One region of the Halomonas sp. RT37 genome, then DNA from elsewhere that is predicted to be linked to it. Evidence: predicted binding sites of a transcription regulator. Region 1 holds the regulator's gene; each other region holds the start of a gene.

Region 1 (10,113 bases):
GTCGGCGTCTTCCTGGGCCTGTCGATGACCACCCTGACCCTGCTGCGAGGCGATGGCCTGCTGATCCACTGGGCCAATGACGCCAGGGCGCTGTTGCTGGGGCTTGGCGTACTGGCAAGCGCGGGGCTTGGATGGGGCATCCTCGGACGCTACGCCAGTGGCCCGCGTCGACTTCTGGCCATGCTGCCCATGCTCGCCGCCCAGGCGCCGGTGATCGGCGCCTGGTGGCTGCTGTTCTGGGGCTGGTAGAGCGTGGTATCGCCTGGTAGAGAGCCAGCCACCGCACTAATTATGCGTTTGCGGTGAAAGGGGCCTGTCTCTGGTAAAGCGGGGCCGCAATGATCTGGCGCATTTCCTCATCCTAGGTGATATAGGCCGGCGGGCTGGTAGAGAGCCAGCCAGCGCCGACCCTGCCCACTAATTATGCGTTTGCTGTGAAAGTTATGCGTTTGCTGTGAAAGGAGCCTTCATGGCCTTGATGATCTGGCGCATTTCGTCATCCGAGGTGATATAGGCCGGCATGGTGTAAAGCCATCTGCCGAAGGACCTCAGCCACACGCCCTGTTCACGGGCGATGGCGGCGGCACCTTTCAGCGCTTTACTGTCGTGCACCTCGATCACGCCGGTGGCGCCGAGCACACGGATGTCGGCCACCGCAGGGTGGGCGCGCAGGTCACTGTCGCCGGCGAGCTCCTGCACAAGGATGGCGTTGAGCCGAGCGATACGGCCCAGATAGTCGTCCTCCTCGAAGACCCTGAGGCTTTCCAGTGCCACGCGACAAGCCAGCGGATTGCCCATGAAGGTCGGGCCGTGCATAAAGGCGTGAAGCTCGCTGTCGCCGATAAAGGTGTCATGGACACGGTCGTTGGCCAGGGTCGCCGCGTGGCCAAGGTAGCCACCGGTCAGCCCCTTGGACAGCACCATGATGTCCGGACTGACACCGGCATGGTCGGCGGCGAACATGCGCCCGGTGCGTCCAAAGCCGGTGGCCACTTCGTCGAACACTAACAGCACGTCGAACTCGTCGCACAAGGCGCGAGCACCCTTCAGATAGTCCGGTGAGGTCATGTTGAGACCTCCGGCGGCCTGCAGCAGGGGTTCCATCAGCAGCGCGGCGATCTCGTGGTGGTGGGCTTCCAGCACCGCTCGCAGGGCGTCGAGGTCGGCGGCGACCTGCTCCGGCGTGGCCGCATAGGGGGCCGTCGGCGCCGGGGCGAAATGGTGTTTCGGAAGAAAGCCGGAAAACAGCGAATGCATGCCCTCTTCGGGGTCACACACCGCCATGCAGCCGGCGGTATCACCGTGGTAGGCCTTCATCAACGACAGCATGCGGTGCTTGTTGGGGCGGCCGCGCAGATGGTGGTACTGCACCGCCATCTTCATCGCCACCTCCATGCCCACCGAGCCGCTGTCTGAGAAGAACACGTGGTTGAGGCCCTCTGGCGTGACGCGAACCAGTTCCCGCGCGAGCTGGTCGGCGGGATCGTGGGTCAGTCCTCCAAGCATCACGTGACACAGCGTGGCAGCCTGCTCCTGAATCGCCTTGACCAGCCGTGGATGTCCGTAGCCGTGGATCATGCACCACCAGGAGCAGGTCGCGTCGAGCAATGATTCGCCGCTGTCCAGGGTAAAGCGGGTGCCCTGGCCGCCGACTACCCGGGGGGCAGGGGCCTGGGTCTTGAGATGGGCGTAGGGATGCCACACCGGAGAGGTCATGTCGGCTCCTGAGGGACGCTTGGTGGTAAACTGAGTGACGAGCTAAAAGTTTACCACCGCTGCTGCTGCCGTCGCCAATGCCAGCGCTCGTACCCGGAAAACCGGGGTAGAGCGGGGCAGGCGAGGGTACAAGGCGGAGCGGTGCTTTCTAAGGGATGCTGGGCTCTGGGATGCTGGGCTCAGGGATGCTGGGCTCAGGGATGCTGGGCGTCGACACGTTCGAGAAAGCGCTCGAACAGAAACGCCTCGTCGTTTTTCAGCGAGCGACTCAGGCAGTCGATGAACTCTCGGCGCGGATAGGTGAAGACCCGCGGCGCCTTGTAGGCATCCAGATCGATGGCGATCACCTCTCCGTCGACGACCAGGAAGTTCTCTGTGTGCAGGCCACGACAGTGGATACGGTCACGGTACAAGGCTTCGAGAATGTCCAGGTAGCGGTTCTGCAGTTCCGGAGAGTCGAGGACCAGCTTTTTAAGCGCGATGCCGTGCACGTTGGCGGTGACCAGACGATAGCGCTCTGCCGACAGGATTTTCGGTGTGGCGATACCCAGTCGCTCCAGTCGGCCGGCGACATAGCGAAAATTGTGGCCGGGGTAGCGCCGGATGCCCAGGCGGTAGCGCCAGCGATCGCTGGTCTTGGGCGTGAAGGTCTTGATGAAGGCGTCCTGGTCCGCGTCGTAGTGGACCTCGGTGTACTTGCCGGTCTGGATTAGTTGCATGGCGTCCTTGGCAGGCAGGGGGTGGCGGTCAAAACAAGGAGAGGTAAGACGTCAGGCGTCTTCGTCGAAGCGTGCGTCGAACAGTGCCTCCAGAGCGTCCAGCACCGCGTCCGCGTCCTTGCCTTCGGCCTCCAGGGTCAGCTCCGTACCGCAGGGGGCGGCCAGCATCAGCAGCGACATGATGTTGGCGGCGTCACCCGAGCGGCTGCCATGGTGGACGGTGACGGTGGCGTCAAAGGGTTGGCAGCAGGTGACCAGGCGAGTCGCGGCGCGTGCATGCAGGCCGCGACGATTGGTCAGGGTCAGGGTGCGTCGGGCCACGCCTAGAGTCCTCCGCTGTCCAGTCGGCGTTGCTGGCCGAGTTCGCGGTGGCGTAGACGGACGCGGGGATGCTGGTCGGCCAGGGCCGAGGCGATTCCCTCGGCCAGGTAGACCGAACGATGCTGTCCTCCGGTGCAGCCCACCGCCACGGTGAGGTAGCTGCGCTGGCTTTGCTGATAGCGCGGTAGCCAGGTGCGCACCCAGGCGAGAATGTCGCGTTTCATGTCGGCGACGTCCTGATAGCGTTCGAGGAAGTCGATGACGCTGGGATCGCAGCCATTGGCATCACGCAGCGATGGTTCCCAGTAGGGGTTGGGCAGACAGCGGGCATCGAACACGATGTCTGCATCCGGCGGCACGCCACGCTTGAAGCCGAAGGACTCCACGGTCAGGCTCAACTGGCCGCTGCGGTGGTCGGCGACCTGTTCGGCGATGCGCGAACGCAGTTCGTGTACCGACAGGCGAGAGCTGTCGATGACCAGATCGGCCAGGTCTCGAATGCCCGAAAGGGCCTTCTGTTCGGACTCGATGGCTTCCGCCAGGGTCATGTCGCTATCACGGGTCAGCGGGTGACGGCGCCGCGTGTGGGAATAACGCTCGAGCAGAATTCGCGCATCACTGGTCAGGTAGACCACCTGGCAGTCGATCGGACTCTGCTTGAGGGACGCCAGCTGGGCGGGGAAGCGTTCCAGCGCCTCAGGCAGGTTGCGGGCGTCGACGCTGACGGCGATACGGCGGGAATGACCGTTTTCCAGCTCGTCCACCAAGGCGCCCAGCAAGGTCGCGGGAAGGTTGTCGATGGCGTAGAACCCCAGGTCCTCCAGGGCCTGAAGGGCCACGGACTTTCCCGAGCCGGAGCGACCACTGATGATCACGAGCTGCATGTCCTGTCTCCTTGGGCAGGCGTCCATTGCTGATGGCCTAGGCAAGGCCGCGATCAGGAGGGAGTGTCGTCCCCTGGCGCCTGTTGGCGGATGGCTTCCTGCAGGCGCTCGTGAAGCTCGCGCTGGGAGCTGGCGTGGCGCAGACGGTGACGTGTGTCGGCGTCGTTCATGACGCCAGCGACCTGGCCGAGCAGGGCAAGATGGGCGTCGTCGGCCTCTTCCGGCACCAGCAGCACGAACACCAGATCGACGGGCTCACCATCGATGGCATCGAAGTCGACAGGTTCCGCGAGTTTGAGGAAGCCGGAGATGGGCGCCTTGCAGTGGGGGTTGCGGGCATGGGGAATGGCGACGCCATTGCCGATGCCGGTACTGCCCAGGCGCTCACGTCCGATCAGCCGACTGAAGACCTCCTGGCTGTCCAGGCTCGGGGTGTTCTGCGCAATGAAGGTGCTGAAAAACTCCAGCACCCTCTTCTTGCTGCCTCCCGGGACATCGAACAATGTGCGCTCGGGAGGGAGAATGGCTTCCAATGTCATGAGAGTCAGCGAATTCCGGCGCCTTGGGCGCGGGCTTGGGATTTTTCCTTGTGCTTGACCAGCTGGCGGTCCAGCTTGTCGGCAAGGGCGTCGATAGCAGCATACATGTCGCCGTCCTGCGCTTCGGCATGCAGGTCGGCACCGGCGGCGTGAAGGGTGCAGGCGGCCAGCTGGCGTTCCTTTTCCACCGAGAGGGTCACCTGGACGTTGGTGATGTTGTCGTAGTGGCGCTCCACACGGGTGAGCTTCTCTTGTACGTAGTCACGCAGGGGATCGGTCAATTCGACGTGGTGGCCGGTGATGTTGACTTGCATGACAGGCTCCTTGCTCTTTCGGGTGGTGGCTTGATTGTAACCCTTTTTCCGATCCTGCAAACCCCCTCGACGCTACGCAGAAAGACGCAGATGTCATGCGAAATTTCAAGTGCTTGCGCTTTCCCGATAACTAGGCTAGCGACGCCGCAGCGCAAGGCCTCAGCGCAGTCGCTTGCGCTCGCTGGAAGACGGAATATTCATGGCTTCCCGGTACTTTGCCACGGTGCGTCTGGCGACATTGACGCCGTCTTCCGCCAGCAATTCCACCAGTTTGCTGTCCGACAGAGGTTTGCGGGCAGGTTCCTTTTGAATCAACGATTTGATCATGGCGCGGATGGCGGTACTGGAATGGGCGTCGCCATCCTGGCCGACCTGGCTCGAGAAAAAATACTTCAACTCGAACACGCCGCGAGGCGTGTGCACGAACTTCTGGGTGGTCACGCGGGAGATGGTGGACTCGTGCATCTCCACCTTGTCTGCGATATCGGCCAGCACCAACGGTTTCATGGCCGCTTCTCCCTGCTCGAGGAAGTCGATCTGACGCACCATGATTTCCCGGCCGACCTTCAGCAAGGTGTCGTTGCGGCTGGACAGACTCTTGATCAGCCAGCGCGCCTCCTGCAGGTGGTCCTTGAGGAACTGGTTGTCCTGGCTCTTGTCCGCGCGCCGAATCAGCGCAGCGTAGTCGGGCTGGATGCGCAGTCGGGGCATTGCATCCGGGTTGAGTTCAACGCGCCAGCCCTCTTCGGTGTGGCGTACCACCAGGTCGGGTATGACGTAGTCGTTATCGCTGTCACCGAACTGGCTGCCGGGACGTGGGTCGAGGCTCCGGATCAGCTCGATGACGCTGTCGAGTTGGTCGTCATCGAGTCCTAGTCGGCGCTTCAGCAGACGTCGGTCGCCGCTGGCCAGCGCCTCGAGAAACTGTCTTACCAGTCGTCCGGCCTGGGGCAGCAGGACGGTATCGCGAGGCAGGCTATCCAGTTGCAGCATCAGACACTCGCGCAGGTCGCGGGCGAACACTCCGGTCGGTTCGAACTGTTGCAGCCGAACCAGCACCGCCTCCACCTCTGCGAGGGGAGGGGGGCGACGACCGTCTTGCTCGAGCCCCTGGGCAATGTCATCCAGTGTCTGCTCGAGATAGCCGTCGGCGTTGACCGCGTCGAGCAGGCTCTCGGCGATCAGGCGCTCCTGGTCGCTGACGTCGAGCATCGCCAGTTGCCAGCTCAGGTGGCTGTGCAGTGACTGGGAGCTTGCCTGGCGCTCGAAATCCGGCGCCTCGCCACTGCCGGCGGGGGTGGTGCCCAGGTCCTGGTAGGTGTCGGACCAGTCGCTGTCCACACTGAGTTCCGAGGGAATCTGATCCGCCCAGTCATCTTCCACGGCTTCCCTGGTCTGCTGTTCGCCGAACTCGTCCTCGAGTTCGAGCATGGGGTTGGCCTCCAGCGCCTGCTGGACCTCCTGGCGCAGGTCCAGGGTCGAAAGCTGCAGCAGGCCGATCGCCTGTTGCAGTTGCGGGGTCATGGTCAGCTGGGTACCGATGCGCAGCTGCAGTGACGCCTTGAGGGCCATGGGTCGGGATCCACCAGTGTTGTCGAAAGGCTTTACCCTAACGACGAGTCATCAGACATGCAAGCATCTTGCCAAGTTGGTGTTTTTTGACCTGTGGGAGGGAGTGTAAAGGTCGATGTGGAACAACTTGGTAGGGGGGAGGTGCTTCTTTCGAGGGAGGCCCTGTGTGCAAGGTGAGGCCGACCCTTTCGGGGCCGGCGGTTGAATGCTGATGCTGGCAAGTGTTGCGGCCGCTTGATGCGACTGCGACTGCGGCTGTCGGGCGGCCCTGCGGTCTAGAGGCGGAAGTTCTCGCCCAGGTAGACCTCCTTGACGCGCTGGTTGGCGAGGATGGACTCGGCGCTGCCCTCGGCGATGATCTGGCCGTCGCCGACGATGTAGGCACGATCGCAGATATCGAGGGTCTCGCGCACGTTGTGATCGGTGATCAGGACGCCGATATCGCGGGCCTTGAGTTGACGAATGATGGACTTGATCTCGCCCACCGAGATCGGGTCGACCCCGGCGAAGGGTTCATCGAGCAGGATAAAGGCCGGCTCGGTGGCCAGGGCGCGAGCGATCTCGACCCGGCGCCGCTCCCCGCCGGACAGGCTCATGCCGGGGTTGTCACGAATATGGCTGACGTGGAAATCCTCGAGGAGTTGCTCGAGACGTGCTTCTCGGCCCTCGCGGTCGAGGTCCTTGCGGGTCTCGAGGATCGCCATGATGTTGTCGGCCACCGACAGCTTGCGAAAGATCGAAGCCTCCTGAGGCAGGTAGCCGATACCGGCCAGCGCGCGCTGGTGCATGGCCGCGCGGCTCAGGTCCCGATCATCGATGCTGATGCTGCCGGCGTCGGCTCTGACCAGGCCGACGATCATGTAGAAGGAGGTGGTCTTGCCGGCCCCGTTGGGGCCCAGCAGACCGACGATGCTGCCCTGCTCGATCGACAGGCTGATGTCCTGGACGACGCGACGCTTCTTGTAGCTCTTGGCCAGATGGCGAGCGTGGAGAGTCTTCATCAGTTTCCTTGGCTTTCCGGCTCGAGGGTCATGCGAATGCGCTGCTCGCCCTGGACGCCCTGGGCGCTGGAGCGGGCCTGGACCACGCGGCGATCGAGGAAGTACTCCAGATAGGCACCGTCGAAGGTGTCATTGGCCTTGTGCAGCTCAGCCTGGTCGATCAGCTCCATGCGGCGTTCGGCCACGTGGTAGATCACCTTGCGGCCCCAGCCCTTGACCACCGGTTCTTCCGGGGATGGCTTCTGCTCGAGGTAGGCGCGGGAGCCGGTCGCGGTCGCCAGTGACAGTTGTCCCTGGTCGTTGCGCTGGATCTCGACGCGTTCGCCGGTGAGGATCATGCTGCCTTGCACAATGCGCACGTCGCCGGTATAGACCGCGGTACCGGCGCGATCATCGAGATCCAGCTGGTCGGCCTCCACCTGAATCGGTGCGCTGCGATCACTTTCCAGCGCCAGGACACTGCTGCCGGTGGCGCCGGCGGCCAGGCCAAGGGCCAGGGCAAGCAGGAGGGCGGGACTTGGACGCATCATGGAAGGGGCTCCTTATTGAGGCTCTGGCGGATGATGACCGGTGACATTGTCGGTCAGGCGAGCGGTATTGTCATGGATCCAGGCGTCGAAGCGCTCCCCTTGCATCTGTTGAGGGGGTTGGCGTAGGACGGCTGGCGTTTCGCTCCAGACATGGCCACTGTCGCTGTCGTAGACCAATACCTCTGTATCAAGCTGCCAACGCTCTGCGGGGGCCTCGAGATGGGCGTCGCCCGACAGGGTCAGGGGGTTGCCGTCCGGACCCAGTTCACCGTTGTCGGCGTCGGCGATCCACTCTCGGCCGCTGTCGTCGATCAGCGCAAGGTCCGGCTGGTCCACCCGGGTGACGTCGTCGAGCGGTGTGTGCACAAGGCGTGGCGTATCGATGCGCTGATGGGGGGTGCCCTGGGCATCGAAGCGGGTCAGGCGGGCATCCACCAGGTAGTAGTCGGGCTCGCCGGCCTTGTCATTGGGTACCAGGTCGGGGACGTTGCTCTCGCGGGGGTCGAGCAACGTCAGGCCGCCACCGAGTACCAGCAGCAGGATGACCAGCCAGAAGCGAAAGCCTGGACGCAGTGCGCTCAGTTTCATGTCAGCGGTCCGTTGCTCAGGTAGCTGTCGATGATATCGTCGAGGCGGCCCTGGGCCATCAGCAGGGTGTCGGTGATCTCGCGCACCGCGCCATGTCCGCCGGCAACCTGGGTGACCCAGTCGGCGTGCTGACGAAGGTAGCAGGGGGCGCCTGGCACGGTGATGCCGACCGCACTGCGATGGATGCAGGGAAGGTCGGGCAGGTCATCGCCGCAGTAGGCGACCTGGTCGAGGGCCAGGCCAAGCGAATCGCACAGCGATTCAAGGGCGGGCAGCTTGCGCTCGACCCCTTGCTGTACGTGCTCAATGCCGAGTGCTCTGGCTCTCTGGGTGACCATGGGGGAGCTGCGCCCGGTGATCAGGGCCACCTGGATACCGGCGCGCTTGGCCAGCTTGAGGCCGTGGCCATCCAGGGTGTTGAACGCCTTCAACTCGGAGCCGTCGGCGTGGAAGTACAGTCGACCATCGGTCAGTACGCCGTCCACGTCCAGCGCCAGCAGCTTGATGTGGCGCAGGCGCTCCACCAGATCCGGCGCGAGGGAGGCGAGAAGCTCGTGAGACATGACGGCGTTCCTTGTAAAGGGATAAATGAGGCTCAGATGACACCGGCGGCCAGCAGGTCGTGCATATGCAGTGCACCGACTGGGCGCTGCTCGTCATCGACCACCGCCAGGGCGGTGATCCGGCCTTCCTCCATCAGCTTGACCGCCTCCGCCGCCAGGGTGGCGGGGCCGATGCGTCGCCCGGGGGTGGTCATCACGTCATCCACGGTAAGCGAGCTGAAGTCTTGATGACGATCCAGGGTGCGGCGCAGGTCGCCGTCGGTATAGACCCCGGCCAGGGTGCCGTCGGGGGACACCACGCAGGTAAAGCCAAGGCCCTGGCGGGTGATCTCGAGCAGGGCGTCGCGCAGCGGCGAGCCCGACGGTACTGAGGGCAGGCGGTCGCCGGTGTGCATCAGATCGGCCACGGTCAACAGCAGTCGCTTGCCCAGGCTGCCGCCCGGATGGGACAGGGCGAAATCCTCGGCGGTGAAGCCGCGGGTCTCGAGCAGAGCCACCGCCAGGGCGTCGCCCAGCGCCAGCGCTGCGGTGGTCGAAGAGGTCGGGGCCAGGTCCAGCGGGCAGGCCTCGCGCTCGACCCCTGCGTATAGATGGGCCTCAGCGTGGCGGGCCAGGGTCGAGTGCGCTCGGCCGGTCATGCTGATCAGTGGAATGCCCATGCGCTTGAGCAGCGGCAACAGGGCAGTGACCTCGGCGGTTTCGCCGGAGTTGGACAGTGCCAGGACGACGTCGCCGGGCGTGATCATGCCCAGGTCACCATGACTGGCTTCACCGGGATGGACAAAAAAGGCCGGCGTGCCGGTGCTTGCCAGGGTGGCGGCGATCTTGCCGCCGACATGTCCCGACTTGCCCATGCCGGTGACGACCACCCGGCCGCGGCAGGCCAGCAGCAGTTGGCAGGCACGGTCGAAGTCGCCGTCGAGACGCCCGATCAGGGCGTCGATGGCGTCACGTTCCAGCTCCAGGGTGCGTCGTGCGATATCGCGGACGCTCAGGGTCGGCGTCTGCGCCGAGGAGGGGTGTTTGCTCATGGCCATGATTGTTGCCGTTTACTGCCGTTGTCACAAGGGGCCTGCCGCGACCGAAAGGCCGAGCCAGGTCAGATAAAGCGCATAGGTGCAGGCCAGCAGCGCGCCGATCCAGCGCCCCAGGCGACCGCGGCGTTGCCACAGCAGCAGCGCCGCCAGCAGCAGCGTCAGGCCAAGCATTACCGGAAAGTCGCGGCCGGCGGCTGCGGGATCGGTGGCTCCCGGCGCCAGCAGCGCCGGTACCGGCAGTACCGCCAGCATGTTGAACAGGTTGGAGCCGATGACGTTGCCGATGGCCAGATCGTGGTGGCGCTTCAGCGCGCTGGCCACGCAGGCGG
Region 2 (10,113 bases), 1.0 Mb from region 1:
ACCGTTCCAAAGCGCTTTCTAGAAAGGCGCTGGCCAGCCTGGCCGTGTCCACGCTGTCGCTGGCCATCGCCGCACCGGCGCTCGCCCAGGAGGACCCGATCAAGGTCGGTATCCTGCATTCCCTGTCCGGTACCATGGCGATCAGCGAGTCGACCCTGAAAGACACCATGCTGATGCTGATCGAGCAGCAGAACGAAGCGGGTGGCCTGCTCGGCCGCGAGCTTGAGCCGGTGGTGGTGGACCCGGCCTCCAACTGGCCGCTGTTTGCCGAGAAGGCCCGCGAGCTGCTGGCGCAGGAAGAGGTCGACGTGATCTTCGGCAACTGGACCTCGGTGTCGCGCAAGTCGGTGCTGCCGGTGGTCGAGGAGCTCAACGGTCTGCTGTTCTATCCGGTGCAGTACGAAGGCGAGGAATCCTCCGAAAACGTCTTCTACACCGGCGCTGCGCCCAACCAGCAGGCGATTCCTGCGGTGGACTACCTGATGAACGAGGTCGGTGTTGAGCGCTGGGTGCTGGCCGGTACCGACTATGTCTATCCGCGCACGACCAACAAGATCCTCGAAGCCTACCTGAAATCACAGGGCGTGGCCGACGAGGACATCATGGTCAACTACACCCCCTTCGGTCATTCCGACTGGCAGAACATCGTCTCCGAGATCAAGCAGTTCGGTGGTGCCGGCAAGAAGACGGCGGTGGTCTCCACCATCAATGGCGACGCCAACGTGCCCTTCTACCGGGAGCTGGCCAACCAGGGCGTCGAGGCCTCGGACATCCCGGTGGTGGCCTTCTCGGTGGGCGAGCAGGAGCTGTCCGGTCTCGACACCGCGCCGCTGGTCGGCCACCTGGCGGCCTGGAACTACTTCATGAGCGTGGATGAAGACGTCAACTACGACTTCATCGACGCCTGGTACGACTACACCGGCGACGACAACGCCGTCACCAACGACCCCATGGAAGCCCACTATATCGGCTTCAACATGTGGGCCGAGGCGGTGCGCAAGGCCGAGACCACCGATGTAGATGCGGTCAAGGAAGCGATCATCGGTGTGTCGGTGCCCAATCTCACCGGTGGCTACGCCACCATGATGCCCAACCACCACATCACCAAGCCGGTGCTGATCGGCGAGATCCAGGACAACGGCCAGTTCTCGGTGGTGTGGCAGACCCCGTCCACCGTGGCCGGCGACGCCTGGTCCGACTATCTGGAAGGCTCCCGCGATCTGATCAGCGACTGGCGTGCTCCGCTTGAGTGCGGCAACTACAACGTGGTGCAGGGTAGCTGCGGTGGTGGCTCAGACGTCGCCTCCAGCGAATAGAACATAACGACAAGGGGCCGGTGTGCACGGCGCACCGGCCCGGATCACGCCAACCCTGCCCGTGGTGCCGTCGGCACCCGGGTGTCTCAAGGGACCTCACCATGAATTTAATTGCAGGTCGTCACTGGCTGAGCGCGCTGGTGCTGCTTTGCCTCGTCGCCCTGGGGCTGGGCCAGGCTTGGGCTCAGGACGCCGGCGCTTCTAAGGCCGCGTCTTCCGACCAGGGGCCGGCGCTGTTGTCGGCGCTGGCCGAGTCCAGCTTCCGCGACAAGGAAGCGGCCATCGACGCCATCGCCGAGAGCGGTGACGAGCGCGCCCGGCGCTGGCTCGAGAGCTTCGCCGAGGGCAAGCTCGCCCGCGTCAAGGACAGCGGCGCTATCGTCGTGGTACTGGAAAATCGCGGTCGCAACTGGCCCGTGGCCGACGCCCTGACGCTGGAACCGGCGGGCAAAATATCGCGCCGCGAGCTCGACCGCGTCTCCATCAACAACAGTCTCAGGGGCTATCTGGACAGCACCCTGGCGCTGATCGACCTGCGTGTCGACGACCCCGCCCAGCGGCTGGCGGCGGCGCGGGATCTGCTGGGCGAGGTCGAGGCCGAGGCCGTCGATTCGCTGAGCGAGCTGGCCGCCGCCGAGAGCGACCCCGAGGTGGCCGCGACCCTGGAGCAGGCCATTGCCATCGCACGGGTCGAGCAGGGGGACGTCGCGGCGGTCGAGGCGCTGTCCGGCAGCCTCAATGGCCAGGCCAGGGCCGCGCTGATGCAGGCCAGCCGCAGCGACGACGTGGCGCTGGCGGAAGCCGCCCAGGCGGCGCTGGCCGAGAGCGAGCAGGCGCTCAAGCTCAACCGCGCCGCCGAGACGCTCTACTTCGGCCTGTCGCTGGGCTCGGTGCTGGTACTGGCGGCGATCGGCCTGGCTATCACCTTCGGCGTCATGGGGGTGATCAACATGGCCCACGGCGAGCTGATCATGCTGGGGGCCTACACCACCTGGGCGATGCAGCAGCTGTTGCCGGGGCAGCCGGGGCTTGCGCTGCTGCTGGCGATTCCGGCGGGCTTTCTGGTGGCGGCGCTGGTGGGTGTGGCCATCGAGCGAGGCGTCATCCAGTTCCTCAAGGGGCGTCCGCTGGAAACCCTGCTGGCGACCTTCGGCGTCAGCCTGATCCTGCAGCAGCTGGTGCGCACCCTGATCTCACCGCTCAACCGTACCGTGGTGACGCCCGAGTGGATGAGCGGCTCGCTGGTGATCAACGAGGCGCTGTCGCTGACCCTCAATCGCCTCTATGTGCTCGGCTTCGCCATCCTGGTGTTTGCCGCCCTGATGCTGGTGATGCGCCGCACCCGGCTGGGACTGGAGGTACGGGCGGTAACCCAGAACCGTGCCATGGCACGCTCCATGGGCATTCGCGCGACCCGCGTCGACATCCTGACCTTCGCGCTGGGGTCGGGGGTGGCTGGCCTTGCCGGGGTGGCGCTGTCACAGCTCACCAACGTCGGTCCCAACCTCGGCCAGAACTACATCATCGACTCCTTCATGGTGGTGGTGTTCGGCGGGGTCGGCAATCTGTGGGGCACCCTGGTGGCGGGGCTCTCGCTGGGGGTGATCAATCAGGTGCTGGAGCCCTGGGCCGGGGCGGTACTGGCCAAGATCCTGGTGCTGGTGTTCATCATTCTGTTCATTCAAAAGCGCCCGAGGGGACTCTTTCCCCAGGAGGGCCGCGCGGCGGAGGGCTGAGCGATGCCATCATCCCGACTATGGCTGGCTCGCCCGTTTGGCGAGCGGTCGACTCTGATCTTCCTGGCGGTGCTCGGTGCCACCATGGCGCTGGTGGTGGCGGCAAATCTGCTGCTGGCGCCGGAGCATCCGCTGCATGTCTCTACTTATACCGTTACCTTGCTGGGCAAGTACCTGTGCTACGCGCTGCTGGCGGTGGCGGTGGATCTGGTCTGGGGTTACCTGGGGATTCTCAGCCTGGGCCACGGCGCCTTCTTCGCCCTCGGCGGCTACGCCATGGGCATGTACCTGATGCGCCAGATCGGCGACCGCGGTGTCTACGGCGATCCACTGCTGCCGGACTTCATGGTGTTCCTCGACTGGGACAGTCTGCCCTGGTACTGGCTTGGCTTCGATATGGCCGGTTTTGCCTTTGTGATGGTGCTGCTGGCGCCGGGCCTGCTGGCGCTGGTGTTCGGCTTCCTGGCGTTCCGTTCGCGGGTCACCGGGGTCTATCTGTCGATCATCACCCAGGCGCTGACCTTTGCGCTGATGCTGGCGTTCTTCCGCAACGAGATGGGCTTTGGCGGCAACAACGGCCTGACCGACTTCAAGGAACTGCTGGGCTTCGACCTGTCCGCCGACGCCACACGACTGGGGCTGTTCATTGCATCCGGCGTGGCGCTGGCGCTGGGCTTCCTGCTGTGCCGCGCCATCGTGGTCAGCAAGCTCGGGCGGGTCTGCGTGGCGGTGCGCGACGCCGAGTCCCGCACCCGCTTTCTCGGCTACCGGGTGGAGCGCTATCAGCTGTTCGTGTTCGTCGTCTCGGCCATGCTGGCCGGGGTCGCCGGCGCCCTCTATGTGCCCCAGGTTGGCATCATCAACCCCAGCGAGTTCTCGCCGCTGTTCTCCATCGAGGTGGTGGTGTGGGTGGCCCTGGGTGGCCGTGCCACCCTCTATGGCGCGGTGATCGGTGCGCTGGCGGTGAACTACGCCAAGAGCGTGTTCACCGGGGTGATGCCGGAGGCCTGGCTGTTCGCGCTCGGTGCGCTGTTCGTGCTGGTGACGGTGCTGCTGCCCCAGGGCATCGCCGGGCTTTTGTCACGCTCTCGCCAGCAAGGCAGCGACGATGACAGCGACACGCAACCCGACACGCCAACCGACACGCTGGATGCAACCCCCAGGGAGGCCACCCCATGAGCTTTCTTCAGAGCCTGGCCGATCGCGATCGGGTCTTCGACTTCCTGGTCCCGGAACAATCGCCGGTCGACGTGCGCCACGGCCCGATCCTCTATCTCGAGGACGTGTCGGTGAGCTTCGACGGCTTCAAGGCCATCAATGATCTCAACCTGACCATCGACGACGGCGAACTGCGCTGCATCATCGGCCCCAACGGTGCTGGCAAGACCACCATGATGGACATCATCACCGGCAAGACGCGCCCGGATCAGGGCAGCGTGTGGTTCGGCAGCCGCCACAACCTGTTGACCAAGAACGAGCCGGAGATCGCCCGGCTCGGCATCGGGCGCAAGTTCCAGAAGCCCACGGTGTTCGAGGCGCTGACGGTGTTCGAGAACCTCGAGCTGGCGATGGCCATGGACAAGAGTCTGTGGCCGACGCTCAAGGCGCGCATGACCGGGGAGGTGCTGGCGCGAATCGAGGAGGTGCTCGAGACGGTGGGCCTGGCGTCGCTCAGTCGCCGCCAGGCGGGCATCCTGTCCCACGGACAGAAGCAGTGGCTCGAGATCGGCATGCTGTTGATGCAGCGCCCTCGACTGTTGCTGGTCGACGAGCCGGTGGCGGGGATGACCGAGCAGGAGATGGAGCGTACCGCAGAGCTGTTGTTGAGCCTCGCCGGCAAGCACTCGGTGGTGGTGGTGGAGCACGACATGGGCTTTGTGCGTTCGATCGCCCGCACGGTGACGGTGCTGCATCAGGGTTCGGTGCTGGCCGAGGGCAGTATGGACAAGGTGGCAAGCGACCCCAGGGTGATCGAGGTCTACCTGGGTGGCGACGAGGAGGCGGCATGATCGGACTGGAGCGAGTACCTCAGCAGTCTTCGGTAAGAGCGCTGTACTGGGCGGACGGCGCATCCCGCGGCAGGCTGGCCACGCTGTGGGCGAAGGTCTGCGGCCGGTGGGCGCGAGAGACAGGCAAGGAGGTGGATCGATGCTGAGCATTCGCGGGCTCAATCAGTTCTATGGCGAGAGCCACACCCTGTGGGATCTCGATCTCGACGTGCCCAGGGCGGCCTGTACCTGTGTGCTGGGTCGTAATGGCGTCGGCAAGACCACCCTGATGAAGGCGATCATGGGCGAGGTGCCGATCACCGGCGGTGAGCTTCACTACGCCGACGGTGTCGCGCTGGAGAAGCGTCGCCTCGAGGATCGCTCACGCCTGGGCGTGGGCTATGTGCCCCAGGGACGCCAGATCTTTCCGCTGATGACGGTTGAGGAGAACCTGCGCACGGGCCTCGCCGCCCGTGGTGATGGCCTGCGCCAGGTGCCCGAACGGATCTATGAGCTGTTCCCGGTACTCAAGGAGATGCGTCACCGGCGTGGCGGCGATCTGTCCGGCGGTCAGCAGCAGCAGCTGGCGATCGGGCGCGCCCTGGTGATCGAGCCGAAGCTGTTGATCCTCGACGAGCCGGGGGAGGGCATCCAGCCCAATATCGTCGCCCAGATCGGCGAAGTCATCCGTCGGTTGATCGCCGATGATGGGCTGACCGTGCTGCTGGTGGAGCAGAAACTGCCCTTTGCCCGTCGCTTCGCCGACCACTTCGCCATCCTCGATCGCGGGCGGAGAGTCGCCGTCGGTGATATCGGTGAGCTCGACGACGCCGTGGTGAAGCGCTACCTGACCGTCTGAGCGGTAGCGCGTCAATCAGGATGAATCGCTGCACATCAATGGTGCGCAATCGTAAGGTTGCGCACTTTTTTTGTGCGCGACCAAAGGCGTGCTTTTCTCTGGTGCAATCCTTGGTTGTTCTATAAGAAATTGAAAATTAAGTAGAAAAATAGAGATTCGAGAAGCTGGTACGGGGCTTGCACCTTGATTGGGCAATGGTGGTGGCCTTTTTTACTTTCGCTTGCCACGCCGACTCGACGGACCGCCCGGGAGAGCCATGAGCGCGCAGACAACACAGGATTCGACCGATCGGCACGGCCATCGCTTCGACGCGGGACGGCGCTGGGAGGCCAGCCTCGATCTCGGCTTTCGCCATGATGGCCAGGCCACTCGCCTCTATCGGGTGGATCATCGCGGCCCCCTGCGGGTGCAGCGTCCCTTCTACCCCGAAGGCCGCGACGGCACCTGCCACGTCTATCTGCTGCATCCCCCGGGGGGGCTGGTCAGCGGCGATATCCTGGATATCCAGGCGCGGGTGGGCGCGGGCGCGCGGGCGCTGCTGACCACACCGGCGGCCAACAAGCTGTATCGGGCCGACCGCAACGCCGTGGCCTGGTCCCAGCGCACTCGTCTGGTGGTCGAGGAGGGCGGGCTGCTCGAGTGGTTGCCCCAGGAAACCATCGCCTTCGACGGCTCGCGAGGGGTGCAGGCCACCGAGATCGAGCTTTCCGGCAGCGCCCGCTGCCTGGGCTGGGAGGTGCTGGCGCTGGGCCGGCCGGCCAGTGATCTGCCGTTTGCCAGCGGCCACCTCGAACAGCGCTTCCGGTTATCCCGGGACGGACGACCACTGTGGATCGAGCGCCAGCCCCTCGACCCTGACCATCGTCGTTTTCACGGCGCCTGGGGGCAGCGAGGGTGCAGCGTCCAGGCAACCCTGTGGGCGGTCGGGCTCGAAGACGAGTCCGCGGCGATCGAACGTCTGCGCCAAGGGTTGGGGCAGGGAGGGAATGACCTTGCCGGCAGTCCCGGCGCTGGTGAAGCCGAGCGCTGGGCCGTCACCGTACGTGATGGCGTCCTGCTGCTGCGCTACCTCGGTCACTCGCGGCGCGAGGCCTGGTCGCTGTGCGAGGCGGCCTGGACGTTGCTGCGTCCGATGCTGATGGATCGCGAGGCCTGTGTGCCACGCATCTGGTTTACCTGAATGTCATGCCGGGCGGGACAGGCGACCCCTGGCCACCCTGACCAACATCGAGGATGAAAGGATGGAGCTGACACCGCGTGACAAGGACAAGCTCTTGCTGTTTACCGCTGGCCTGGTGGCCGAGCGGCGACGCGCCAAGGGGCTCAAGCTGAACTATCCCGAGGCGGTGGCCTTGATCAGCTGCGAGATCATGGAGGGTGCCCGGGAAGGCCTGAGTGTGGCCGAGATGATGAGCCGAGGGCGCCAGATACTGGGGCGTGACGAGGTGATGGAAGGGGTGGCGGAAATGGTCGACGAGGTGCAGGTCGAGGCCACCTTTCCCGACGGCACCAAGCTGGTAACGGTGCACAACCCGATCTCGTGACGCTGCCAGGCCCCGGCTTGATCCGGGGGCGACGCGACAGGCTCATACGCTGATACCAATAGGGAGGGCGCGGGATGATCCCCGGAGAATACCAACTGAAGGACGGTGACATCGCCCTGTGCGAGGGTCGCGACAGGGTCACGCTGGAGGTGGCCAATCGCGGAGATCGACCGATTCAGGTCGGATCCCACTATCACTTCGCCGAGACCAACCCGGCACTGGCGTTCGATCGCGACAGGGCGCGGGGCTTTCGTCTGGACGTGGCCGCCGGCAGCGCGGTGCGCTTCGAGCCGGGGCAGAGCCGTGAGGTCACCCTGGTGAGCTTCGCCGGACGTCGTCATATCTACGGCTTTCGCGGTGAAGTCATGGGCGCGCTGGACGATGCCGGTGCACCCAGCGGCGACAGCGGCCAGGAGGACGCCCGATGAAGATCAGTCGTCAGGCTTATGCCGACATCTATGGCCCCACCGTCGGAGACCGGGTGCGCCTGGGAGACACCGAGCTGTGGATCGAGGTAGAGAAGGACGCCACCCACTACGGCGACGAGGTCAAGTTTGGTGGTGGCAAGGTCATTCGTGACGGTATGGGGCAGAGCCAGCGTCTCGACCAGACGGTGATGGACACCGTCATCACCAATGCCCTGATCCTTGACTGGTGGGGCATCGTCAAGGCCGACGTGGGCCTTCAGGCGGGTCGCATCGCCGCCATCGGCAAGGCCGGCAATCCAGACACCCAGCCGGACGTCACCATCGTGATCGGACCCGGCACCGAGGTCATCGCCGGCGAGGGCAAGATCCTCACCGCCGGCGCCATCGACGCCCACGTGCACTTCATCTGTCCGCAGCTGGTGGACGAGGCCCTGGCCAGCGGCATCACCACCATGCTGGGGGGCGGTACCGGGCCTGCCACCGGATCGAACGCCACCACCTGCACGCCGGGGGCCTGGCACATCCATCAGATGCTCAAGGCCTGCGACAGCCTGCCGATGAACATCGGTCTGCTCGGCAAGGGCAACGCCAGCCTGCCTGAGGCGCTGGAGGCCCAGATCGAAGCGGGCGCCATGGGGCTCAAGCTGCACGAGGACTGGGGTACCACCCCGGCCTCCATCGATACCTGCCTGAGCGTGGCCGAGCGCTACGACGTTCAGATCGCGATCCACACCGACACCCTCAACGAGTCCGGTTTCGTCGAGGACACCCTGGCGGCGTTCAAGCAGCGCGGCATCCATACCTACCATACCGAGGGCGCCGGGGGCGGCCACGCACCGGACATCATCACCGCCTGCTCGAAGGACTATGTGCTGCCGTCGTCGACCAACCCGACCCGGCCCTACACGGTCAACACCGTCGACGAGCACCTGGACATGCTGATGGTATGTCATCACCTCGACCCCAACATTCCCGAGGACGTGGCTTTCGCCGATTCGCGCATTCGCCGCGAGACCATCGCCGCCGAGGACATCCTGCATGACCTCGGCGTCATCTCGATGATCGCCTCGGATTCGCAGGCCATGGGACGCGTCGGTGAGGTGGTGTGCAGGACCTGGCAGACCGCTCACAAGATGAAGGTGCAGCGTGGTTTACTGCCGGAAGATCAAGAACGTGGCGCCGACAACCTGCGTGCCCGCCGCTATGTGGCCAAGTACACCATCAACCCCGCCATCACCCACGGCCTGGCCGATGAGATCGGTTCTGTCGAGGTGGGCAAGCTTGCTGACCTGGTGCTGTGGGATCCGGCCTTCTTCGGCGTCAAGCCGGCGCTGGTGCTCAAGGGGGGAATGATCGCCATGGCCCCCATGGGCGACCCCAATGCCTCTATCCCGACACCCCAGCCGGTGCACTACCGTCCGATGTTCGGGGCGCTGGGCCAGGCCGCCGCGGCGACCCGGGTGAGCTTTGTCTCTCAGGCCGCGCTGGATGCGGGGCTCAAGGATCGGCTGGGGCTTCAAAGCCGCCTGGTGGCTTGCCGGGATGTGCGTGCGGTGCGCAAGGGCGACATGAAGCTCAATGACCGTTGCCCGGATCTCAAGGTCGACGCCCAGACCTACGAGGTCACCTGCGATGGCGAGCTTCTGACCTGTGAACCGCTGGACGTGCTGCCGTTGGCCCAGCGCTATCACCTTTTTTGAGTCAGCGATGATGACGGTTTTCGACAGTGCCGCTGACAGTACCAAGGAGTCATCCATGAGTTCGCTATTGTCGCTGACCCGCCGGCTCGGGCCGTTGCCCGTCGGCGATGGGCAAGACGGCGTCCAGGACACCCTGACCCTGAGCTACGACGATCGCATCAAGGGGCGCCTGCGGGTGACCCTGGACAGCGGGCGTGCGGCGGGTCTGTTTCTCGAACGCGGTCCGGTGCTGCGCCACGGCGACGGTCTTCAGGCCGAGGACGGCAGCCGCGTCCGGGTCATCGCTGCGCCGGAACCGGTGGTTACCGCCTGGGTAGCGCCGGGGCCGGACGCCGGCCTTGCGTTGGCTCGGTTGTGCTACCACCTGGGCAACCGCCACGTGACCCTCGGTATCGGCGAGGGCGAGTACCAGGGTGACGCCTGCTGCTACGTGCGCTTTGCGCCGGACCATGTGCTGGAAGAGCTGGCCGAGCGGCTTGGTGCGCGGCTCGAGCACCACCAGGCGCCGTTTGATCCCGAGCCGGGCGCCTACACCATGGGTG
Region 3 (10,113 bases), 2.2 Mb from region 1:
TGTCGCTGTGCCTGGCGCTGATCGCCGCCCTGGTGGCGCTGGTCGCTACCGGCGTGGTGACCATCGACGCCCGCGCGGTGGCCGAGGCCATGACCAGCGTGCTGATCGTCGCCTCGCTGGGCTTCTTTGCCTACCTGATGCTGTTCTCCGGACTCAGCGGTGACGAGCGTATTCGCGTCACCATCTGCTTTGTGCTGATCGTCGCCGCCGCCTTCTTCTGGGCCGCCTTCGAGCAGCAGCCCACCTCCTATAACCTGTTCGCGGCCAACTACACCGACCGCAACGTGATGGGCTGGGAGGTCCCCACCCTGTGGTTCCAGTCGTTGAACCCGGTATTCATCGTGCTGCTGGGCCCGCTGTTCGGCTGGCTGTGGCCGGCGCTCGGTCGGCGCCGACTGGAACCGGGTAGCCCGATGAAGTTCGTCCTCGGCCTGTTGCTGGCGGCCTGCGGCTTCGGCCTGATGGTGCTGGCGGCGCAACAGGTACTGACAGGCACAGGGCTGGTGTCACCCTGGTGGATCGTCGGCAGCATGCTGCTGTTGACCCTGGGCGAGCTGTGCCTGTCGCCGGTGGGGCTGTCCACCATGTCGGGGCTGTCGCCACGTCGCACCCAGGGCCAGTTGATGGGCCTGTGGTTCACCGGTGCCGCCCTCGGCAACCTGGTGGCGGGCCTGATCGGCGGTCACGTCAACGCCGAGGAGCTTCAGCAGTTGCCGGAACTGTTCGGACGGTCGGCCATCGCCCTGGTGATCTTCGCCGGGGTGCTGCTGTTGCTCGTGCCGGTGTTCAAGCGCATGCTGAAGCATCACCGTCTTATCGATCCGGCGGCCGCCCACCGCGCGGACGCCGAAGCCATTGTCAGAACAGGAGTCTGAGCATGACCTCAGCCAGTGCCGATACCGCTCGCCAACGCTTGAGCGATCTGCGCGAGGCGATGCGCCGCCACGCCATCGATGCCTGGTGGCTACCGTCCAGCGATCCGCACAACAGCGAATACCTGCCCGAGCACTGGGCCGGTCGCGAGTGGCTGTCCGGCTTCGACGGCTCGGTGGGTACCCTGGTGGTGACCCAGGACGAGGCCGGCCTGTGGGTCGACAGCCGCTACTTCGTGCAGGCCGAGGCTCAACTCGCCGGCACCGGCATCAGCATGATGAAGCTGACCCAGGGGCAGGCCAGCGCACCGATGCAGTGGCTGGCCGAGCGCCTCGAGGCCGGCGACACCCTGGGCTACGACGCCCAGGTGGTGTCCCTGGCCCACGGCCGCCAGTTCGAGGACATCCTTGGTGAACGGGGCGTCGTCCTGCGCGGCGACAGCGACCTGCTCGACGAGATCTGGCGCGATCGCCCGAGCCTGCCGAGCGGGGCCATCGAACCCCACGCCGGCCGCTATCTGGACGAGACCCGGCGCCAGCGTCTGGACCGGGTACGCACGGCCATGGCCGAGCACCACGCCGACTGGCATCTGGTGTCGACGCTGGACGACATCGCCTGGCTGACCACCCTGCGCGGTGCCGACGTGGGCTTCAATCCGGTGTTCCTGTCCCATCTGCTGATCGGTCGCGCCACCGCCACCCTGTTCGTGGCACCCGGCAAGCTCGCTCCCGAACTGGTCGACGCGCTCAAGGCCGATGGTGTCGAGGTGGCCGACTACGCCGACTGGGCGGCGCGGCTGTCCGCCCTGCCGCGGGACGAACGGGTACTGATCGATCCGGCCCGGCTGACGCTGGGGACCCGCCAGGCCCTGCCGGACGAGATGACCGTGGTCGAAGCCTTCCAGCCCAGCACCCTGGCCAAGGGCATCAAGACAGCCCACGAGCTCGGCTTCGTGCGTCAGGCCATGGAAGCCGACGGCGCGGCCCTGTGTCGCTTCTTCGCCTGGCTGGAGGCCGCCTTCGCCGCCGGCGAACGGGTCACCGAGCTGGACGTCGAGGCCCGCCTGTACGAGGAACGCGCCAAGGACGAGGACTTCGTCTGCGAGAGCTTCAATACCATCGCCGCCTTCAACGCCAACGGTGCCCTGCCCCACTACCGCGCGACCCAGGAGGCCCATTCGGTGATCGAGGGCGACGGTCTGTTGCTGATCGACTCCGGCGGCCAGTACCGCGGTGGCACCACCGATATCACCCGCATGGTCCCGGTCGGCACGGTCAGTGAGGCTCAGCGCGAAGACTGCACCCTGGTGCTCAAGGGCATGATCGCACTGTCGCGGGCACGCTTCCCCGAGGGCATCGCCGCCTCGCGGCTGGACGCCCTGGCGCGGGCGCCGCTGTGGGCCACCGGCCGCGACTACGGTCACGGTACCGGCCACGGTGTGGGCTACTTCCTCAACGTCCACGAAGGCCCCCAGGTGATCAGCTCAGGCGCTTCCGTCGCCGAACATACCGCCATGCGCGAAGGCATGATCACCTCCAACGAGCCTGGGGTGTACCGTCCCGGCCAGTGGGGGGTGCGCATCGAGAACCTGGTGGCCAACCGCACCGCGGCCCCCAGCGACTTCGGCGACTTCCTGGAGTTCGAGACCCTGACCCTGTGTCCCATCGACACCCGCTGCCTGAACCTGTTCACCCTGGATCAGGCCGAGATCGACTGGCTCAACGCCTACCACGACGAGGTCCGCCGCCGGCTGGCGCCGAGGCTCGACGGCCAGGCGCTGGCCTGGCTCGAAGCCCGCACCGAACCGCTGACGGTTGCCTGATAGCGGGCCTGCTGGTCGGCCGCAGATGCAAAGGGGCCCCGCCATGGCGGGGCCCCTTTGCGTAGGCTGCCAGCGCCGTTACATGAACGGGTTCTTGACCACCGGGATGAACATCAAGCGGAAGTTCCAGTCCGCATCCCACTCATCACCGCGGATCACGCTGTGCTGGATCTCGGCGGCCAGGCGCACCGGGGTGCTGCCCATGCGGACCACGTTGGAATAGCCCAGGCCGATCGGGAAGTTGACCTTTTCGCCGCTGTCGGCCTCCCAGTTGATGCGCACGTTGGGTGTCATGCCCACCAGTTCGGTGCCGCTGAGCCGGTAGTTGAGGAAGTACTGCAGATCGGTCTGGCTGGTGTGCTCGCGGTCATCTTCGCCGGCGTAGGACCACCAGTGCTGAGCCAGCAGGCCCATGTTCCAGCCACCGGGATTGGGCGCCAGGCGCGCGATCAGGGCCGCCGGGCCGGCCTGGAACTTGCCCTGTCCCAGAACGTCATGCTCGGCGGTGGGGAAGATCTGGGTCAGCCCCAGGCCCCAGATGACGCCGTCGGCGCGGGCCGGGCCGGCCAGGGTCACCAGGGCGGTGTCACCCAGGCCCTCGGTACGCCCGCGATGGGGGGCGTTGCGGCTCCACTCGTCGGGATCGATGTCCAGCGGGCTGCCGCCCCGGGCCAGGGTACCGAAGCTCTCGTCCATCGGAGTCGAGTTGTACTGGAACACCGGGCGCACCACCAGGTTCCAGTTGTCGTCTGCCATCTCGAAGGGGAAGGACATGACCGGCTGGAACTTGAAGGAATTGGACCAGCGACCGTCGAAGTCGTCGCCGTCCAGGTGGGTATAGTCGTTCTGCATCCACAGCATCCAGGCCGAACCCACCGGATTGGTGGTTTCCTTGGCGATGGCAGCAAGATCCTCGCTGCTGGCAGCAGGCTCGCTGTTGGCCGGTACGGTGCGTGGCGAGGACCGCTCCTGGGCAAGCGAGAGGCTCGAGATGAAAACCAGCGACATGGCCACCAGGCCAAGCCGACGAGAGCGTGAAAGGTTCATGGGGGTAGGCCTCAGAATCGTGACGCTACCCCCGACGCCGAGAGTAGCGGTGCAACGTCGCCACCACTCTAGGCCACCGATAACAGGCTGATGATATGCCCCTTGGGGTAGGCCGGTCCGGGCAGGCTGGTTAAACCGGTGCCCCCCGGACTCGCCGCCCCGGCCCGCTCAGACCTCCTGGTCTTCCGCCAGCGACGGCAGCAGCACCTTCAGCTTGCGGGTCAAGGTATTGCGCCCCCAGCCCAGCAGCTCGGCAGCCTCACCCTTGCGCCCGGCGGTGTGCTTGAGCGCGGTCTCGATAAGGATGCGCTCGAAGTCCGGCACCGCCTCTTCGAGCAGGTGGGTGTGGCCCGAGGCCAGGGCGCTGTCGGCCCAGGCGCGGAAGGCTTCACGCCAGTCTCCGCCTGCGGCGCTGTCATCGCCGCCGCGCAGCTCCGGCGGCAGGTCCTCGACCAGGATCTCGCGCCCGGAGGCCATCACCGTCAGCCAGCGACAGGTGTTCTCGAGCTGACGCACGTTGCCGGGCCAGTCCACCCGGGTCAGGAACTCCTCGGCTTCGCGGGTCAGCACCTTGACGTCGGTGGACAGCTCCTTGGCCGCCTCGACCAGGAAGTGCCGCGCCAGCCGGGGAATATCCTCGCGCCGCTGGGACAGCCTTGGCAGGTGCACGCGGATGACGTTGAGGCGGTGGAACAGGTCCTCACGAAAGCGGCCATCGGCGACCAGCGTCTCGAGGTCCTGGTGGGTCGCGGCGATGATGCGCACGTCCACCTTGACCGGCGTATGACCACCGACCCGATAGAACTCGCCGTCGGCCAGCACCCGCAACAGCCGGGTCTGGGTCTCCGACGGCATGTCACCGATCTCGTCGAGGAACAGGGTGCCGCCGTTGGCCTGCTCGAAGCGCCCCTGACGACTGGCGCTGGCGCCGGTGAAGGCGCCCTTCTCGTGGCCGAACAGCTCCGACTCGATCAGATCCCGGGGGATCGCCGCCATGTTGAGGGCAATAAAGGGATTGGCGGCGCGGGGACTGTGCTGATGAAGCGCACGCGCCACGCGCTCCTTGCCGGTCCCGGACTCGCCGTTGATCAACACCGTGATATGCGAGTGCGCCAGGCGCCCGATGGCCCGGAACACCTCCTGCATCGCCGGCGCCTCACCGATGATCTCGGCGTCGAGTCCTTCAGGCACGCTGACCGGCCGCTGGCGCTCGCGCACGTGGGCCACCGCGCGTCGCACCAGGGCCAGCGCCTCGTCCACGTCGAACGGCTTGGGCAGGTACTCGAAGGCCCCGCCCTGATAGGAAGCCACCGCACTGTCCAGGTCGGAATGGGCGGTCATCACGATGACCGGCAGGTCCGGGTGCACCTGGCGCACCTTGGCCATCAGATCGAGCCCGTCGATACCTGGCATGCGGATATCGGTGACCAGTACGTCGGGCGGCTCGGCCAGCAGTCGATCGAGGATACCGTCGGCCCGCTCGACCGCCTCGACCTCAAGGTCCGGCTGCGCCAGGGCGCGCTCGAGCACCCAGCGTATGGCCCGGTCGTCGTCGACGATCATTACACGAGCGGTATCAGTCATGACTCATCTCCAGGGGAATCAACAGACGGAATTCGGTACGTCCAGGCTCGGACTCGCATTCGATCAGCCCTTCGTGCTGGTGCAGCACCGACTGGGCGATCGACAGCCCCAGGCCGCTGCCCTCGGCACGACCGGACACCATCGGATAGAACAGGGTCTCGCGCAGCGTCTCGGGGACGCCCGGGCCGTTGTCGATCACGCTGACGTCGCAGACCAGACGATGGCGCTGGGCGCCCAGGGTGAACTGGCGGCGCGCGCGGGTCCTCAGGGTCATCACCGGGTTCGGTGTCTCGGACTCGACCAGCGCCTGGACGGCGTTGCGGGCCACATTGAGCACCGCCTGGATCAACTGGGCTTCATCGCCGGTCAACTCCGGCAGGCTGGGATCATAGTCGCGCTCGATGCTCACCCGCGGCTGCTCGACCAATAGCAGCGCGCGTACCCGCTCCAGCACCCGGTGGATGTTCAGCGGCTCTCGCCGACTCACCCGGTTGGGCCCGAGCATGGAATCGACCAGATCGCGGAGCCGATCCACCTCTTCGATGATGATCCGGGTGTACTCCTTGAGCGCCGGCGTCTGCTCCAGGTCACGCTCGAGCAATTGCGCCGCGCCACGAATCCCCCCCAGGGGATTCTTGACCTCGTGGGCCAGCCCCCGCGCCAGCACCTTCATGGTTTCCTGGCGCGACTGCAGCGCTTCCTCGCGGGAAATTCGCAACAGCCGATCCCGTGGTTCCATCTCCAGCAGCAGCTCGTCAGGCGACAGCGGCGTCACGGTGTAGTCCACCGTCAAGGGGTCTCCACCGGCGAGGACCAGCCGCGCCTCCCGTTGGGTATAGGGATGCTGTCCATCCCGGGCCCGTATCAGCACCTCGGCGATATCATCCTCGCCGCTGAGCCAGTCGCTCAGCGCCACGCCGGCAACCCGACTGGCGCTGACCGCCAGCAAGGTCTCCGCCGCCGGGTTCATCCAGGTCGGTCGCAGCTCGCCGTCGAGCAGCATGACCGCAGTTGTGAGGTGTTCGATGATGCCAGGCGTCATGGGTCCATCCTGATGGGGCAAAGCGCCCACTCGATAGAGGCCGCCACGGCGCCAAGCCGGCATTCCATGGTGGCGGTCCAGGTCTCGGCCTCGAGCAGGCGTCAGACAACAACATTCAAAGCAAGAAGCGGGCCAGCCTTGGTGCCAGTGGCACACTCCCGCCGCGCAGGCGCCAGGACGGTGCTTTTGTCGAGGAGGCGGGTCACCGTCGGCGCACCTACGCACCATTTTAGTGCACCAACCTGGTGCAGGGCAGTCTCGCCTGGATCACTGTCCGCACAAGGCCCGCAGATCGCGGGTCAAGGCGGCGCAGGACGAAGGGGGTTGGCGGGAAGCAGGCGGCTGGCGCGCTGTACGTGAATGACGATATCGGCACTGCGTTGACGCACCTCTCCCGACGGGGCCAGCACCACCAGGCCCAGGCGATGCTCGCCACGCTCCAGATTGGTGAGCCACAGTGGGCCGATGCCGGTGACGCTGGTGGCGAGCACACCGTCGACCTCCAGGCCGAGGCGATCCCCCGTCGCCGGAGGCGGGCTGATCGCGGCCAGCACCTTCAATCTTCCCCCGGTCCCCGTGGGCAACACGCTGTCATCCGCCGGGGAGGCGATGGCCAGGACATCGTGGGGCTGGAAGATATCGGCGTCGCTATCCGGGCCTGGTACTGAAGGCGCCGTCGGCCTGGAGGGCGCCGCCACATCCAGCGCAGGGGCGCTGGACAACGGCGGCGGTGCCAGCTCGCGGGCGCCGGCCGAGGGGGTATCGCTGTAGCGCACGATGCCGTCGGGACCGACACTGCGATAGATGGTGCTCGCCGGCACGGTTTCTGCCACCGGCAACGCCAGCCCGGATGCTGCCAGCAAGGCAATGGCCATCAGTGATGGTCGACTCGGCGACGAGGGAGCGCTCTCGCCCCTCTCCCGGCCTGCCCTGCGCGTCCACCGCTGCATCATCGTGATTGCCCTCGCCGACCTTCCCCTGACGAGGATGACGGCAGCCACGACCCGCGCCAAGGGGATCCCTTGCCCAGGCGCAAGGCCCGCGCAAAAAAATCGGCCCCGCGATCATCGCGGGGCCGACGGAACGCACGAGGCGCTATGCCGATCAGCAGCTGTAGTACATGTCGAACTCGATCGGGTGGGTCGCCATGCGCAGACGCTCGACATCCTCGTTCTTGAGCTCGATGTAAGCGTCGATCATGTCGTCGGTGAAGACGCCACCTTCGGTCAGGAAGCTGCGGTCCTCGTCGAGGGCTGCCAGCGCCTGGTCGAGGCTCTCGGCCACGGTCGGGATGGCCTTGCCTTCTTCCGGCGGCAGGTCATAGAGGTTCTTGTCCATGGCGTCGCCGGGGTGGATCTTGTTCTTGATGCCGTCGATACCGGCCATCAGCATCGCCGCGAAGCACAGGTAGGGGTTGGCGGTCGGGTCGGGGAAACGCGCCTCGACACGCTTGCCCTTCGGGCTTGCGGTGTACGGGATACGGATGGAAGCAGAACGGTTACGGGCGCTGTAGGCCAGCATTACCGGCGCTTCGAAGCCCGGCACCAGACGCTTGTAGGAGTTGGTAGAAGCGTTGGTGAAGGCGTTCAGGGCGCGGGCGTGCTTAATGATACCGCCGATGTAGAACAGTGCCATTTCAGACAGACCGGCGTACTCGTCACCGGCAAACTGGTTCTGGCCGTCCTTCCAGAAAGACTGGTGGACGTGCATGCCGCTGCCGTTGTCGCCGACCAGCGGCTTGGGCATGAAGGTGGCGGTCTTGCCGTAGGCGTGAGCCACATTGTGGATCACGTACTTCATTTCCTGAACTTCGTCGGCCTTCTTGACCAGGGTGTTGAAGGCAACACCGATCTCGTTCTGGCCGGCGTTGGACACCTCGTGGTGGTGCACCTCGACCTTCTGGCCGATGGCCTCGAGGGTGTTGCACATGGCACCGCGCATGTCATGGAAGCTGTCCACCGGCGGAACCGGGAAGTAGCCGCCCTTGACCCGCGGACGGTGACCGAGGTTGCCACCTTCGACGGCGCGGTCGGTGGACCAGGCACCCTCTTCGGAGCTGATCTTGTACATGGCGCCTTCGATATCGGCCTTCCAGTGCACCTCGTCGAAGATGAAGAACTCGGGCTCGGGGCCGAAGAAGGCGGTGTCGCCCAGGCCAGAGGACTGCAGGTAGGCCTCGGCGCGCTTGGCGATGGAGCGCGGATCACGCTCGTAGCCCTGCATGGTGGCCGGCTCGATGATGTCGCAACGCAGGATCAGGGTCGCGTCTTCGGTGAAGGGGTCGAGGAAGCCGGTGCCGTCCTCCGGACGCAGGATCATGTCGGACTCGTTGATGCCCTTCCAGCCGTTGATGGAGGAACCATCGAACATCTGGCCATTCTCGAAGAACTCTTCGTCGACCTCGGCGGCCGGAATGGTGACGTGCTGCTCTTTACCGCGGGTATCGGTGAAGCGCAGGTCAACCCACTTCACATCATGTTCGTTGATCAGGGCGAGGGTCTTGTCTGACATGTGGTCCTCCAGAGTGGAACTTGTCTCGTGACTCGAGCGTTGCGCAACGGCGCCAATCCCATGTCACCGGTTTGAAACGGGGGATGATCCAGGGAACAAAAGGGGTACCGGGATCCTTTGTAGCACGCTCCCGGGACACTGCCCATGGCAACGTGCGCGACACGATGACACTGCCAACCACAATGCAGATTGCGTGCCAGCATTGCACCAGCATCGACCAAAAAAATCCCAACCCATTGTTTCAAATCTTTTTTATCCAAACAGGCCCTTTGCGCCAGCTTAGGGCACAAAGGCCCACCACCTTCAGGATCTGCCGACCAATGCACCACAAAAGTGCAATAAAGACTGCGACGCACCACTTTGGACCTTTGTGACAGGATCTATAAACTCTGCCGGGCCGATCGCGAGGTGTCAGTGGGCGCTGGAACCTTTCGCAACGCAAAGATACACTTTATTACGTTCGACTCCGACCGCCTCCCCTGCCGGCCGGCGTCACCCTCCTCGGAGTGTCGTCGTGAAAATCAGCTTGATCATTGATGCCCGACTTACCGGCAAGGAACTGCCTCGCCGGCTCGCGGAAGCTCGCCAGCAGGTCGCCCTCTTCCAGGGAAGAGGCGAAATCCTCGTCATCGACGATGGCGATATGGCGCCACCACTACTGGGCGAACCGGGCGAACAAGCCGTCGTCGGCTATCGCCAGGTGCGCAGCAGGCCCGCGCCCATGGGGCGGCGCCTCAATCTGGCCGCCTCCCACAGCAACGGACGCATGCTCGGCTTCTGCCTCGGCCCCCTAGACACCCACTGGGTCGAGCGAATGATGGCAGCCGCCTGCGATGATTCGCGCCCGGTGGTGCGTCCTGCTCGTCCCTGTCCGCTATCGCTGCTCAGCCTGCTGCGACGTACACCGACCCGGGCCCTGGGCGTCGAACGCACCTGGTTCGATCGACTGGGAGGCTTCGACCCGTCGCTGGACCTGAGCGCGGTAGAGGACCTCGCCACTCGCCTCAAGGCCTGTCGCGCCAAGATGGTCGTACAGCGCGCCTGAGCGTCAGATCGTCCTTTCTGCCGATTTCGCCTACTTTTTTCGCCTCGCAGGTGCTTGATAGTTCAGCATCTTGAGGATCGATGCCGAGATTGGCGCCAACAAGGCTGGTCGTTGTCATCGCCCAGGCCCTATAATGCTGCCCCACTTTTTCCAGCAGGATCCCGTCGTGATCGAGAATCTTCGCAACAT

The links. The regulator sigma-54, encoded in region 1, starts transcription at its own class of promoters, with help from an activator protein. The targets are predictions, from matches to a motif close to TGGCACNNNNNTTGCTNT.
Region 2: the regulator sigma-54 is predicted to act here: its motif matches at 6,065-6,082, upstream of NFG58_RS11715 (urease accessory protein UreD).
Region 3: the regulator sigma-54 is predicted to act here: its motif matches at 6,486-6,503, upstream of glnL (nitrogen regulation protein NR(II)).

Annotation. Positions count from the first base shown of each region.
Region 1 covers NZ_CP098827.1:1,716,178-1,726,290, forward strand. Annotated here, with positions in the region: gene NFG58_RS07425 (4Fe-4S binding protein) at 1-249, shown strand, start outside; gene bioA (adenosylmethionine--8-amino-7-oxononanoate transaminase) at 442-1,716, opposite strand; gene NFG58_RS07435 (hypothetical protein) at 1,911-2,435, opposite strand; gene NFG58_RS07440 (HPr family phosphocarrier protein) at 2,487-2,756, opposite strand; gene rapZ (RNase adapter RapZ) at 2,759-3,640, opposite strand; gene ptsN (PTS IIA-like nitrogen regulatory protein PtsN) at 3,694-4,179, opposite strand; gene raiA (ribosome-associated translation inhibitor RaiA) at 4,185-4,493, opposite strand; gene NFG58_RS07460 (RNA polymerase factor sigma-54) at 4,653-6,065, opposite strand; gene lptB (LPS export ABC transporter ATP-binding protein) at 6,341-7,066, opposite strand; gene lptA (lipopolysaccharide transport periplasmic protein LptA) at 7,066-7,596, opposite strand; gene lptC (LPS export ABC transporter periplasmic protein LptC) at 7,609-8,184, opposite strand; gene NFG58_RS07480 (HAD hydrolase family protein) at 8,181-8,747, opposite strand; gene NFG58_RS07485 (KpsF/GutQ family sugar-phosphate isomerase) at 8,780-9,778, opposite strand; gene NFG58_RS07490 (calcium/sodium antiporter) at 9,809-10,113, opposite strand, start outside.
Region 2 covers NZ_CP098827.1:2,725,405-2,735,517, reverse strand. Annotated here, with positions in the region: gene urtA (urea ABC transporter substrate-binding protein) at 1-1,316, shown strand, start outside; gene urtB (urea ABC transporter permease subunit UrtB) at 1,418-3,052, shown strand; gene urtC (urea ABC transporter permease subunit UrtC) at 3,056-4,231, shown strand; gene urtD (urea ABC transporter ATP-binding protein UrtD) at 4,228-5,061, shown strand; gene urtE (urea ABC transporter ATP-binding subunit UrtE) at 5,201-5,899, shown strand; gene NFG58_RS11715 (urease accessory protein UreD) at 6,156-7,079, shown strand; gene ureA (urease subunit gamma) at 7,141-7,443, shown strand; gene NFG58_RS11705 (urease subunit beta) at 7,518-7,871, shown strand; gene ureC (urease subunit alpha) at 7,868-9,571, shown strand; gene ureE (urease accessory protein UreE) at 9,627-10,113, shown strand, end outside.
Region 3 covers NZ_CP098827.1:4,480,775-4,490,887, forward strand. Annotated here, with positions in the region: gene NFG58_RS19540 (peptide MFS transporter) at 1-875, shown strand, start outside; gene NFG58_RS19545 (aminopeptidase P family protein) at 878-2,695, shown strand; gene NFG58_RS19550 (hypothetical protein) at 2,774-3,742, opposite strand; gene ntrC (nitrogen regulation protein NR(I)) at 3,911-5,326, opposite strand; gene glnL (nitrogen regulation protein NR(II)) at 5,319-6,368, opposite strand; gene NFG58_RS19565 (DUF4124 domain-containing protein) at 6,668-7,243, opposite strand; gene glnA (glutamate--ammonia ligase) at 7,473-8,879, opposite strand; gene NFG58_RS19575 (glycosyltransferase family A protein) at 9,394-9,924, shown strand; gene typA (translational GTPase TypA) at 10,091-10,113, shown strand, end outside.